DNA from 2 places in the Eubacterium sp. genome. Region 2 is predicted to be linked to the other one. Evidence: riboswitches for the same ligand, from Rfam matches in the RefSeq annotation. Region 2 holds a riboswitch; the other holds the start of a gene.
What was found. Region 2 has a riboswitch for FMN ahead of ribD (bifunctional diaminohydroxyphosphoribosylaminopyrimidine deaminase/5-amino-6-(5-phosphoribosylamino)uracil reductase RibD). Riboswitches for the same ligand answer to the same signal wherever they lie in the genome.
Positions count from the first base shown of each region.

Region 1: another riboswitch for FMN. It lies ahead of ACZM4J_RS07985 (ECF transporter S component); the one in region 2 lies ahead of ribD (bifunctional diaminohydroxyphosphoribosylaminopyrimidine deaminase/5-amino-6-(5-phosphoribosylamino)uracil reductase RibD).

Region 1 is NZ_DBLZZO010000019.1:45,317-51,718, reverse strand. Features, by position in the region: gene tsaD (tRNA (adenosine(37)-N6)-threonylcarbamoyltransferase complex transferase subunit TsaD) at 1-281, opposite strand, end outside; gene ACZM4J_RS08010 (ribonuclease Z) at 300-1,208, opposite strand; gene ACZM4J_RS08005 (hypothetical protein) at 1,366-1,605, opposite strand; gene rimI (ribosomal protein S18-alanine N-acetyltransferase) at 1,679-2,131, opposite strand; gene tsaB (tRNA (adenosine(37)-N6)-threonylcarbamoyltransferase complex dimerization subunit type 1 TsaB) at 2,307-3,032, opposite strand; gene tsaE (tRNA (adenosine(37)-N6)-threonylcarbamoyltransferase complex ATPase subunit type 1 TsaE) at 3,029-3,454, opposite strand; gene ACZM4J_RS07985 (ECF transporter S component) at 3,686-4,297, opposite strand; FMN riboswitch at 4,558-4,685, opposite strand; gene ACZM4J_RS07980 (aspartate kinase) at 4,794-6,122, opposite strand; gene ACZM4J_RS07975 (homoserine dehydrogenase) at 6,148-6,402, opposite strand, start outside.
Region 2 is NZ_DBLZZO010000005.1:80,293-86,694, forward strand. Features, by position in the region: gene ACZM4J_RS03035 (SseB family protein) at 1-168, opposite strand, end outside; gene ribH (6,7-dimethyl-8-ribityllumazine synthase) at 416-880, opposite strand; gene ACZM4J_RS03045 (bifunctional 3,4-dihydroxy-2-butanone-4-phosphate synthase/GTP cyclohydrolase II) at 1,134-2,336, opposite strand; gene ribE (riboflavin synthase) at 2,492-3,196, opposite strand; gene ribD (bifunctional diaminohydroxyphosphoribosylaminopyrimidine deaminase/5-amino-6-(5-phosphoribosylamino)uracil reductase RibD) at 3,202-4,290, opposite strand; FMN riboswitch at 4,736-4,850, opposite strand; gene ACZM4J_RS03060 (leucine-rich repeat domain-containing protein) at 4,928-6,013, opposite strand; gene ACZM4J_RS03065 (leucine-rich repeat protein) at 6,028-6,402, opposite strand, start outside.

The DNA of each region.
Region 1 (6,402 bases), on a different contig from region 2:
CCCACTAAAAGTGCGCCTACTAACCCTGGTCCGTATGTAACTCCTATTGCATCAATTTCATCTAATGTTGTTTTAGCATCTGATAAAGCCTTCTCGATAACATAGTTAATGTTTTCAATATGTTTTCTTGAAGCTATTTCAGGTACTACACCTCCATATAATGTATGTAAATCTATTTGTGAAGATATGACGTTAGATAGCGCTTCTCTTCCATTAACAACAACTGCTGCTGCTGTTTCGTCACACGAACTTTCAATTGCTAATATTTTTATATCTTTCAAAACAATACCTCTACTTTTCTAATCTTCAAACATTAAATCAACAGACATCCCATCTTTTCCTGTCTTTGCATTTGGAAAAATGTCTGTAACCGTATCTAAATAAAGCCAAGGTTTTACAAGAGATGGGCTGTAGTGTGTCAGCCACATTTCTTTTGGATTGGCTTCTTTTGCGATGTTTGCAGCTTCCACAAAAGTCATATGTTTGTGTTCTTTCGCTTTTTCTTCTTTATCAGGTTCTCCATACATTCCTTCGCACACAAATAAATCTGCATCTTTTGCAGCTTTAGCAATGTTTGCAACAGGTCTTGTGTCAGTTGCATATGTTACTTTTAAACCTTTTCGTGGTGGTCCCATTACCATATCAGGTGTGAAAACCCGGCCGTCTGCCTCGATTGTCTCGCCTTTTTGTAAAAGACTCCATTTTTTTATTGGTATATCCAGTTCTTTTGCTTTTGTGGCATCAAACTTTCCGCTTCTGTCCACTTCAATTGAATATCCGTAACATGTTATGCTATGTTTTACCTTAAAAGCTTTTATTCTGTATTCTTCAAACTGGATTGTCTCCAAATCTTCTGATAATTCAATAAACTTTATATCAAAAGGAAGTTCAGGTGCAATTGTTCTAAGTGCCCTTACAACTCTTTCTAAGCCTTTTGGTCCAATCATTGTAAGTGGCTCTTTTCTTTCAGCATTTCCCATTGTAAGCAGTAAGCCTGGAAGTCCACTTATGTGATCAGCATGATAGTGTGTTATGCATATTACATCAATTGGTTTAAAGGTCCAGCCTTTCTGCTTTACCGCAACCTGTGTGCCTTCCCCACAATCAATTAATATGTTACTTCCATTATATCTGCACATTAAAGATGTCAGCCATCTTCTGGGAATTGGCATCATTCCTCCTGTACCTAACAAACATACGTCTAACATTCTCTTCCTCTTTCTTTTCTGCAATTCTACAGTTACTCTTTATTTTTACTACCTACAGGAATTCCAAATAAGTTCTTTATTTTTCCTGTCATTCTCAGAAATTAGAATTTTCACAATAATGCTTTATATTCTTTGTTGCTATCTGAAATCAGAATTTCTATAACAATTCTTTATATTCCCTGTGGTCTACAGGGATTAAAAATTCTCCCGTTATTTTGTCGTAACATTCTTCGCACAAATCAAAAAAATGTTCTCTTCCATCTTTGTTTGAAAAATAGTTCCATTTATATTCTACAGTAAAATTGCCTTCTTTTATAATTTCATTTTCTACGATTAATTTCTTCCCACATTTATTGCAAGTCACTTCCACTAATTTTTCATCTTCGTATCTTCTCATAACTTCCTCCTAAAATAAACATTTTTTATTTTATAGGTTTCACAGGTAAAATAATAGTGGAAAGTAATGTATTTTATAGATTTTGTTTCCACATTATAACTGCATTTTCTTTTGGTTTTTCGTAATAATCTTTTCTAATGCCGGCCTCCTTAAAACCATTCTTTTCATATAGTTTTATTGCGGGCACATTAGTTTCTCTTACTTCTAAAGTGAGATTTTTTATTTTTTTATTTTGTGACCAATCAAAGATATAGTCAAGCATATTCTGGGCAATATGCTTTCTTCTGTGTTTAAGAGAGACTGCAACATTTGATATATCAGCCTCTTCTCCAAATACATACATACCAATGTAGCCTACAATTTCATCATTGCACAAAGCTACTACAAAATTGGTATTTTCACTTTCCAGAGAATCTTTAAATGATTTTTCAGACCAGGGAATAGAAAATATGCTTTGTTCAATTTCAAAAACAGCAGGAATATCCTCTATGTTCATTTTTCTAATTGTTATTTTTTCCTGTTCCATATTTTAGTCCTACTCTTTATATTATATTTTATGCTTCAGCCTAATTCTTACTTTTTTGTATTTTCACTACGAAATTTTGTTCTGCTTAATTTTAATTAAAATTTTTATCTTTTTTTCATTATTAATCTCTGTTGTATTTTAATTAATTTTTTGTTTTATTTCTTTTCACACAGATTTATTTTTCTGCCTGCGCTTTTTCTTTGGCTAATTTTTCTTTAAGTTCTCTCTCTGCCTGAGATAATCTTAAATATTCAGGTTTATGGTCTGCCGCTTTTTCAATTTTTCCCTGAGCATAATAGATTTCACCAAGGGCTGCCACACTTGAAGCTTTCTGTCCATTCATAGATGCAGGTGCATAGTAATGCTCTGACTTCATTTGGGCGTCAATAATTTCTTTTCCTTTTTCAACACCATCGCCAAGGAAAATCACAGCTTTACCTATTTTATCTAATTCTTCAATTAAGTCCTCAAGCATCATAATGCACTGTTCTTTTATTGTTTGCATTTCTGTGCCTTCAAATTGATAAATTCCTGTATAAACCTGTCCTCGTCTCGCATCCATAATTGGACAAACAATATACTGTGACGAAAACATATTGTACGCCAAAGCGTCCATTGTTGGAACATTTATGATTGGAATACCAAGCGCCAAGCCGAAGCCTTTTGCTGTGGCACTACCTATTCTAAGTCCTGTGTAAGAACCGGGACCTCCTGATATTGCTATAGCATCTACTGTTTTCATATCAAGTTCAATTGTTTTACACATTTCATCTATCATTGGTAGCAATGTTTGAGAATGTGTTTTTTTGTGATTAATTGTATATTCTGCATTTAAAACTCCATCTGTTGTCACGGCAACTGTTGCCACCATTGCAGAGCTGTCTATTGCTAATATTCTCATAGTCCCTCCACTGTAATCTTTCTATAGTCTAAACCTTTTTCAAGATTTTTATCTATTTCAATATTTATTGCTTCCTCAGGTATTAATTCTTCTATTAATTTTGACCATTCTATGAGGCATACGCCTTCTCCGAAAAAATATTCCTCGTATCCGATTTCATACATTTCTTCAGGATCACCAATTCTATATACATCAAAATGATATAAAGGAATTCTCCCCTCCTCGTATACCTGTATAATTGTAAATGTTGGACTGTTGACGTTTTCTTCAATGCCAAGTCCCTTTGCAAATCCCTGAGTAAACACAGTTTTTCCAACTCCTAAATCTCCATTTAGGCAAAAAATCTGACCAGCCTTTGCTTGCTCACCCAGATTTTTTCCTAATTCAAAAGTTTCCTTTTCGGAATTTGTTTCGTATATCATCTATCCTCCAATATATTTAGGTTAACTTTGTTTTCATACTAGGATACATCCTAGCGTAATGCTTTTTGTGACATATTCTTCTTTGAAATTTCTATTACATTAAAAAGCACAGAAATATGCCATACTGATTAGTATAAACAATATTTCTGTGTTTTTCAAATTTTTCTATGTTTTAATTTGACGATTGTGTTTTGATTTAGCCATATACTTATTTTTTTAGAGTCAATATTTTTATTTTTTTGAACCAATCTCTTTTATAAATGAACTGATTCTTTTGTAGACAACGGCTGTGATTAAACTGTCGATTACACCTTTTAAAATATTAAACGGTCCTACACAAATAAGGACGAATGTAAATTTGTTAGAAATAGCTCCGTTGATTTTTGCTCCCATTCCAATAATTGCATCTAATGGCATGCCGAAAGCTTTTACATAAAAAGGAATTAAAACCCAATAGTTAATGGCAATTCCAGCAACTGCCATTACAAGTATACCTACTGCCATTCCAATGAACGCGCCCATTTTTGTTTTCTTATACTTGTATATTAAACTTGCAGGAACAACAAATGCACAACCAATTATGAAGTTTGCCAAATCTCCAACGTAGGCTGTTGATGTTCCTTTTACTAATAATTTTAATAATATTTTTATTGCTTCAATAAACACGCCTGCCAATGGTCCCATTATAAATGAACCAATTAGTACAGGAATTTCACTTAAATCTAATTTATAGAATTCCGGTGCAATTACAGGAATCGAAAAATCAAATAAGTGTAAAACTAAAGCCAATGCTGAAAACATCGCTATTAAAACTATGTTTTTTGTTGTAAAAGTTTTTTTCATTTATATTACCTCCAATCTATAACATTAATGTAACAAAGAATGTCCCTTGCGAAATTTTACACACCAAGCGCAGGTTACTTTAGTAACTTTTTTCTTTTCGCTGGGGTGGACATCCCTAGCGGGACGTTTTTTATTTAATAAGAAATCACACACGACTTTATGTGAGTGATTACCCCCAAGCTTGACAAAGAGCCAAAAAAAAACAACAACCAAAATTTCTTCAGTTGCTGTTTTTACTACTGCATGTAACAGTAATTATATTCTATCTTCTCTCATCCAGACTTTACTGTCGGTTATGGATTCTCACCATATCATGCCAATAGGCTCGCTGACTTATGCTTAAGCAATCACAGCCGGTTAGGAATTGCACCTTACCCCGAAGAACTTTATTCAATTTTCACATTAATGTTAATACTTTGTTATTATGTTGTCAAGTTTGTTAATAACTTATTCTTCACAAAATACTAACGTTAATAAAATTTACTTTTTTACTTATTTATTTTTTTACTTTAATGAATGCATTGTAAATTGCACGTAATGCAACTTCAAAATCTTCTTCTGCTACACCGATAATGATGTTAAGTTCTGAAGATCCCTGGTCAATCATTTTAATATTAACTCTTGCCTCTGCTAAAGCTGTGAATAAGATTGCAGCTGTACCTCTGGCACTCTTCATTCCACGACCTACTACTGCAATAAGGGCAAGGTTACTTTCAATAAATAACTGGTCAGGATGTACTCTTGAACGGATTTCGTCAAGAATAGCTGTTTCCTTTCCTGCTAATGCATCTGTCTGAATAACAACACTCATTGTGTCTACACCTGATGGCATATGTTCAAAACTTACATTGCTCTTTTCCAATGCACGAAGTACATTTCTACCAAAGCCTACTTCACTGTTCATTTTGTCCTTTTCAATATTAATTACTGACATACCCTTCTTGCCGGCAATACCTGTAATAATATGTTCACATGGCTCAGCAGTTTCTGAAACAATCATAGTTCCTCTATCCTGTGGGCAGTTTGTGTTTTTGATATTTACAGGGATACCTGCTGCTCTAACAGGGAAGATAGCATCTTCGTGTAAAACAGTAGCTCCCATGTATGCTAATTCTCTAAGTTCTGCGTATGTGATTGTGTTAATTGGACTTGGATTATTTACAATTCTTGGATCGCAAATTAAAAATCCACTAACGTCTGTCCAGTTTTCATAAATCATTGCGTCTGCTGCTCTGGCAACAATTGAACCTGTTACGTCTGAACCACCTCTTGAAAATGTTTTGATAGTTCCGTTAGGCATAGAACCATAAAATCCCGGAATCACTGCATATTCAGATTTTGCAAGCTTTGGAGCTAACTTTTCTGATGTTTTATCCCAATCAAATTCTCCTCTTTCATTGAAGAAAATATATTTTGCAGCATCAATGAAATCAAAGCCTAAAAATTTGGCTAATACTTTACTGTTTAAGAATTCACCACGACTGGCTGCATAATCTCTACCTGCCATATGAGAGAATGCGCCCTTTATAATGTCAAAATCTTCGTCCAACGAAAAATCCTGAATGCCTAAGCCTTCAATAATTCCATTATATCTTTCCTTAATAAGATTAAACTGTTCTTCAAATTCTTCACCTTCTGAAGCTAATTCATAACAGTTATAAAGCATATCTGTAACTTTAATATCTTCTACAAAACGTTTACCCGGTGCTGATGCAACAACAAAACGTCTTGTTGGATCTGCTAAAATAATATCTGCAACTTTTCTAAACTGGTTTGCATCAGCTAGTGAACTACCACCAAACTTTACAACCTTTGTTTCTTTCATAACCTGCCTCCTAATTTATCTTTTATTATCCTTCAATTCTAATTCTAGAGATTACATTTCCTAATTTTTCAGCTTTTGCATCAAAATCCTGTTCGCTTAATTTTTCTGTAGCAAAACCGATTTCTCCTGAAATTCCTGCATCAATGTATTCTACATTTCCAAATACAGCTTCAACTTCTTCTTTTGACTTTGTTGTTCTAACAAAGAACTTCTTCTTTGATTTTGAGAAATCTTCAACTTCAAGCTTTTCTTCTTTCCACATTACAGTTGTAGAAACATT
Region 2 (6,402 bases):
CTCCACAGCTATAATCATCTGTGCTTTCTTTGTCATTGTTCTACGAATAACCGTAAGAGTATGTGCCAACATTTCATAGCTGCTTTCTTTTTGTAGTGCCTCAATAGCTTCCTCGATTCTATAGTTTTCTTTTAAACCTGCATCGATTTTTTCATTGTCCCTGTGCATAAAATTTCACCCCTTTGTACTTTCATTTCTTCCGAAATTTACCTTTGCTATTTAAATTGGAATCCGATAAAATCCAATATTTTTGCAACATTATTGTTTAAAATTAAATCCTGGTTTAAATTTAAATCATACTTTTTTTATTATGATTAGTATACCACCAACAGATGTTTTTTTCAGCAGAAAATCTCACTATTTTGCATTTAGGTTGTAATTATTTTATGCATTTTTTTAAATTTGTAAATTAATATTATTTTATTTTTCTAATTAGATTTACCATTTCAATAGCGCCAAGTGCACACTCGTATCCTTTGTTTCCAGCCTTGCTTCCTGAACGTTCAATTGCCTGTTCAATATTTTCTGTAGTAATTACACCAAACATTACAGGTATGTCATTTTCCATTGAAACTGCTGCAATACCTTTTGATACTTCATTGCAAACATAATCATAGTGACTTGTGCTTCCTCTAATAACAGCTCCTAAACAAATTACAGCATCATATTTTCTGCTTTTTGCCATTTTTGATGCCACAAGTGGAATTTCAAAAGCACCTGGCACCCATGCAACGTCTACATCATCTTCGTTTACATCATGTCTTACCAAACCGTCAATTGCTCCACTAAGCAATTTTGATGTAATGAACTCATTAAATCTTGCCACTACAATTCCAACTTTCATGCCTTCTGCTACTACTTTTCCTTCTAAAATATTCATTTTCTTTCCTACCTTTCATATCTTAATATATCAACACTATCCCCTATTCTCTGCCCAACTAAATACTTTATCGAAAGCACGCTCCCGCTGCGTTCCGCTCGTAGCGGTCCTATAAAGCCGACTACGCTGCCTTTATGGACCGACGGCTCCACAGCACTTTCTTATAAAGTCTTTAGCTGTGCAGAGAATATTTTTAGTTGTTGTTTTTACTTATTTATTTTTGTCTTTGATTATTTATTAATCTTCTCTTTTATTATTTGTATTGGAGAATATGTCCCATTTTAAATTGTTTTGTTTTTAAATAATATAAGTCATATTCTGTTGCGTCCATTTGAATTGGAACTCGTTTTGATATTTCCATTCCAAATTCTTCTAGTTGGTATACTTTGTCCGGATTGTTTGTTAAAAGGTTTAAATCTTTTACACCTAAATCTCTTAATATCTGAGCGCCGATATAGTATTCTCGCTCATCTCCTTTGAATCCTAGTGCTAAATTTGCTTCCAAAGTATCCATACCTTTTTCCTGAAGTTCGTATGCTTTTAATTTATTTATCAAGCCAATGCCTCTACCTTCCTGTCGCATATAAAGTAAAATTCCTCTGCCTTCTTTTTCGATTTGAGTCATTGCGGCAGCAAACTGCTGTCCACAGTCACATCTAAGTGAACCAAAAGTATCACCTGTAAGACATTCTGAATGAACTCTGCAAAGAACGTCTTTACCATCTCCAATATCACCTTTTACTAATGCAATGTGATGTTCGCCATTTAATTTATTTACATATCCGTATGCTGTAAACTCACCATACTTTGTTGGCATTTTTGTAACTGTCACTCTATCCACTAATTTTTCGTGTACTTTTCTGTAGTGCTGTAAATCTTTAATGCTAATCATTTTGATATTCATATCCTTAGCCAACTGAACTAATTCTTTAGTTCTCATCATGGTACCGTCTTCACCCATGATTTCACAGCAAAGACCACATTCCTTTAAACCTGCTAATCTGCATAAATCAACTGTGGCTTCTGTGTGGCCGTTTCTTTCTAACACACCATTGTCTTTTGCCAAAAGGGGAAACATATGACCTGGTCTTCTGAAATCTTCCGGTTTTGCTTTTTCGTCAACACACTTCATAGCTGTCATTGAACGTTCTGCTGCTGAAATTCCTGTTGTTGTATCTACCCCATCAATTGAAACTGTAAAAGCTGTTTCATGATTGTCTGTATTATTTGTAACCATTTGAGGAATTCTAAGTTTTTCCACATACTCCTTTGACATTGGCATACAAATAAGTCCCTTTCCGTAAGTTGCCATAAAATTAATATTTTTAGTTGTGGCAAACTCTGCTGCACAAATAAAATCTCCCTCATTTTCTCTGTCAGGATCATCTGTTACTAAAATAATTTTTCCATTTCTTAATTCTTCTAAAGCTTCTTCTACTGTATTAAACTGATACATTTTCTACCTCTCTTTCTACTGAAAAACTGTTAATAGATTTCACTTATGATACTTTGTATGTTAATCTCATATTGCTCTAGCAACTGTTTTCTTTCTGCACGAATGCACATCAATAGTAGAACGTTTTTTATTGCTTACTTTGATTAAACATTCCGTCAAAAACCATGCTTACTTAAAAACTCCATTGTTATTCCTGAATGGCTTTTTGTTTGCTTATTGTCTGATGACTCATTATTTTTTAATGATTGATTATGACCATCAACCACATCTCCGCCAAAGCTAAGGAACCGTTCCACATATTTTCCAATAATGTCATTTTCCAAATTAACAACATCACCAACTTTTTTATCTTTTAAAATCGTTACCTGAACTGTATGTGGAATTGCTGAGATTGCAAAATTCTCATTACTCACTTTTGCAACAGTAAGGCTGATTCCGTCTATTGTTATGGAACCTTTTTCTACGATATATTTAAGTATTGTAGGGGCTGTCTTAATGGTGTACCAAATTGCATTATCGTCTTTTTCTATTTTTGCGATTGTGCCTACACCATCCACATGACCTGAAACTATGTGACCACCAAATCGTCCATTAGCAGCCATTGCTCTTTCCAAATTTACCCTACTGCCGGTTTTCAGATTATTTAAAGATGAACGTTTCAAAGTTTCATGCATTACATCAGCTTTGAAAAACTGACTTTCTATTTCAGTTACTGTTAAGCAAATTCCATTTACCGCAATGCTGTCACCAATTTTTGTTTCTTCTAAAACTTTTGTAGCACCAATAGTTAATATTGCTGAGTTGGCAGATTTTCTTATGCTTTTAACAGTCCCCATTTCTTCTATAATTCCTGTAAACATTAGCCTCACCCCTTTATGTAACTTTCAATTAAAATATCTTCACCAAGAATGCTGACCTTACTTTTTTCAAGATTTAAACTTTCGGCTGGCAACTTAAATCCCTGTCCTTCAACCGGTGTCTTGGCATCTTTCCCACCAAAAATTTTAGGTGCAATGTAAATCTCTGTTTTATTAACAAGTCCCTTAGCTACCATTGACCAGTTAAGAGTTCCACCACCTTCAACAATGACACTGTCAATATTCATCTCTCCTAATTTTTTCATCAGGCTTTCCAAATTTACCTTGCCTTTTTCATCAGGTAGCTGAAGAATTTTGCATCCTAGTTTTTCATAAGTTTTTACCTTTTCTTCTTCAACCTTTCCTGTTGCAATTATGGTTGGTATGTCTTTTGCTGACTGTACAATATTTGACTCAATGGGAGTCCTTAGATTTGTGTCACATATAATCCTTGTTGGATTTACGCCCTCTGGAATTCTGCAGGTAAGCATTGGATTATCAGCCAACACTGTTCCAACTCCTACCATAATTCCACTGTATCTATGTCTGTTATTATGTACATGCTCTCTGGCTTTTTTCCCTGTAATCCACTTAGACTCGCCAGTGTAAGTAGCAATTTTTCCATCAATGGTCATTGCATATTTTAAAATTACATAAGGCGTTTTTGTTTGAATATAGTGGAAAAAAACTTTATTTAAGCTGTCACATTCCTCTTTTAAAATATGAGTTTCAACTTCTATTCCATTGTCCTGTAAAATTTTAATCCCTTTGCCTGCCACTAATGGATTAGGATCATCTGAACCTACAAAAACTTTCTTTATACCTGCCTGAATAATTGCCTCCACACATGGTGGCTGTTTCCCTTTGTGGCAACAAGGTTCCAATGTAACATACATGGTAGCTCCTGTCACATCATCAGTGGCGTTTGCAAGAGCATCTCTTTCCCCATGCAAATCACCATACTTGTGGTGGTAGCCTTTGCCAATAACTTTTCCATTTTTCACAATAACGGCACCTACCATTGGATTAGGCGATGTGTAACCCATTCCTTTTTTTGCTAAATCCAGTGCCATTCTCATATAATATTCAGAATTCATTTTTCACCTCCTGATTTTGTGTAAATAATGAAGAATGTCGCTTGTGACATTCTTTGCGCTGAGTGCGTGCCCGTCTGCAACTATTTTCTTATCCCACGAATACGCATCCATGTGGAACGCTTTTTATGTAATAGAAATTCTGAAAGAATTTCTATTACATAAAAAGCCCTGAGCATATGCTCAGGGCTTTTTTCAATCTATGTTATCTAATCAATTCCTGTTAATACCGATTAACATTTCAATAAATTATTGAAGTAATTATTAACATTATTTCATTTCAAATTCACTCTATGATAATTATTAATTTCCTTTCGCACCAGTGGGCATCCATAGTGGAACGTTTTTTATATAATAAGAAATTGTGAAGGAATTTCTTATTATATAAAAAAGCTCTGGAAATACATTTCCAGAGCTTCTAATTATCAATATAAATTTTAAATTTATTCCATATCTTCTTTCATCCAGACTTTACTGTCGGCTTCGGAGTTTCACCGAATCATGCCTTGCGGCTCGTGGGCTTTACCACCGGTAGGGAATTTCACCCTGCCCTGAAGAGTTTATTTTGTTTTCGTTTAAAACTATACTCTACCTAAAACTAAATGTCAACTTTATATTATTAGTTATTAATACACTCTCTTTATAATTTCACAACATTGCTCCATTTTGTGTACAATGTCTTACCACCTTTTTTTCTATACGCCCTATATTGGAATGTGCTTTTTACGTCTTTAGGTGCAATTTTATTTTTGCTTACAAACTTGCCCATTTTTCTGTCAAGTTTACCGTAACTTGGAATGTAACTTTTTTTAGTTTTCTCCACAAAAGTCTTTTTGATTTTTTTATTCTTTTTACTACTAATAGTTATTTTTATCTGGTAACCTTTAGCTGTGTCAACATCATTCCAAGTAAATGGATATAACATATAAGGCTTTATCTTTTTAAAAGATTTAGTATAGCTTATTTTTGTAACAGTATTCAATGCTCTTTCAGCCATTTTCACTGAATTTGGCAAATAAATTTTCTTTACTTTGGCTGTGTAGAAAGCATTTTTTCCAATGTTTTTTACTTTAGGACCTTTAACTGTCTTAAGTTTGTTGCAGTTTGCAAAAGCCTCTTTTCCAACATCTTTAACATTTTTCAAATTGATTTTTGTTAGATAATTACATTCTGAAAATGCATAGTCTTTTATTTTGTTTACATTATTTAAGTCGATATTCTTTATGTAACTTCCTGCAAATACATGTTCTGCTATCACTTTTACTTTCTTAGGAACCGTTATATCTACGACTCCGCAACCGGCAAATGCATAAGTACCTATTGAAGTAATGTTATCTTCCATTTTGATAGTTTTCAACTGTGCATTATTAAATGCATGTTCCGCTATTTTCTCAACTGTTTCAGGGATGGTATAGCTACCACCAATATTCTTTTGTCTTGGATAATAAAGTATAGTCTTTTTGTCTTTTGAAAATAAAATTCCATCTTCTGACATATACTTAGGATTGTCTTTATCAACATTTACACTTTCAACGCTATTCATTGTCCAATGCCAAATTTCATCTATACTTCCGGTATAATTTTTGTCTATTGTTATTACTCTGTAATCTGAGCCATGCTGAATTTTATCTATGCTCACTTCACCGCCTGCATTCTCGCTGGCACCTACAATATTTACCTGAAAACACATAGTAAGCGCTAATAATATTAGTAAGAATTTTTTCATAACTTTCTCCTCCTTTAATCTGCATCATGCCATGAATCATAAACCATATAATCACTCCACTTTGTATACACTTTTTTATTCTTTATGTATTTATAGGCCCTTACCTTTGTTTTTATAAAATAGTGCTTATACTCCGAAAAAAAGTCTATTTTTAAATTTTTGTCATATCTAAAGTCGTAATTTAATTCTCTAAATTTATTTAAAACTTTTTTTCTTATTTTCTTGTCATAGACATTTTTTGATGTTTTTGCCCTTACAATTTTCTTGTCTTTTGGTTTAAATCCACTATATATTACGCTCTTAACATCATATCCTTTTGCTTTTGAAATCTTATACCATCTATTACAGCTATATACATATGGCTTTATTTCTTTAAATTTTTTATTAGT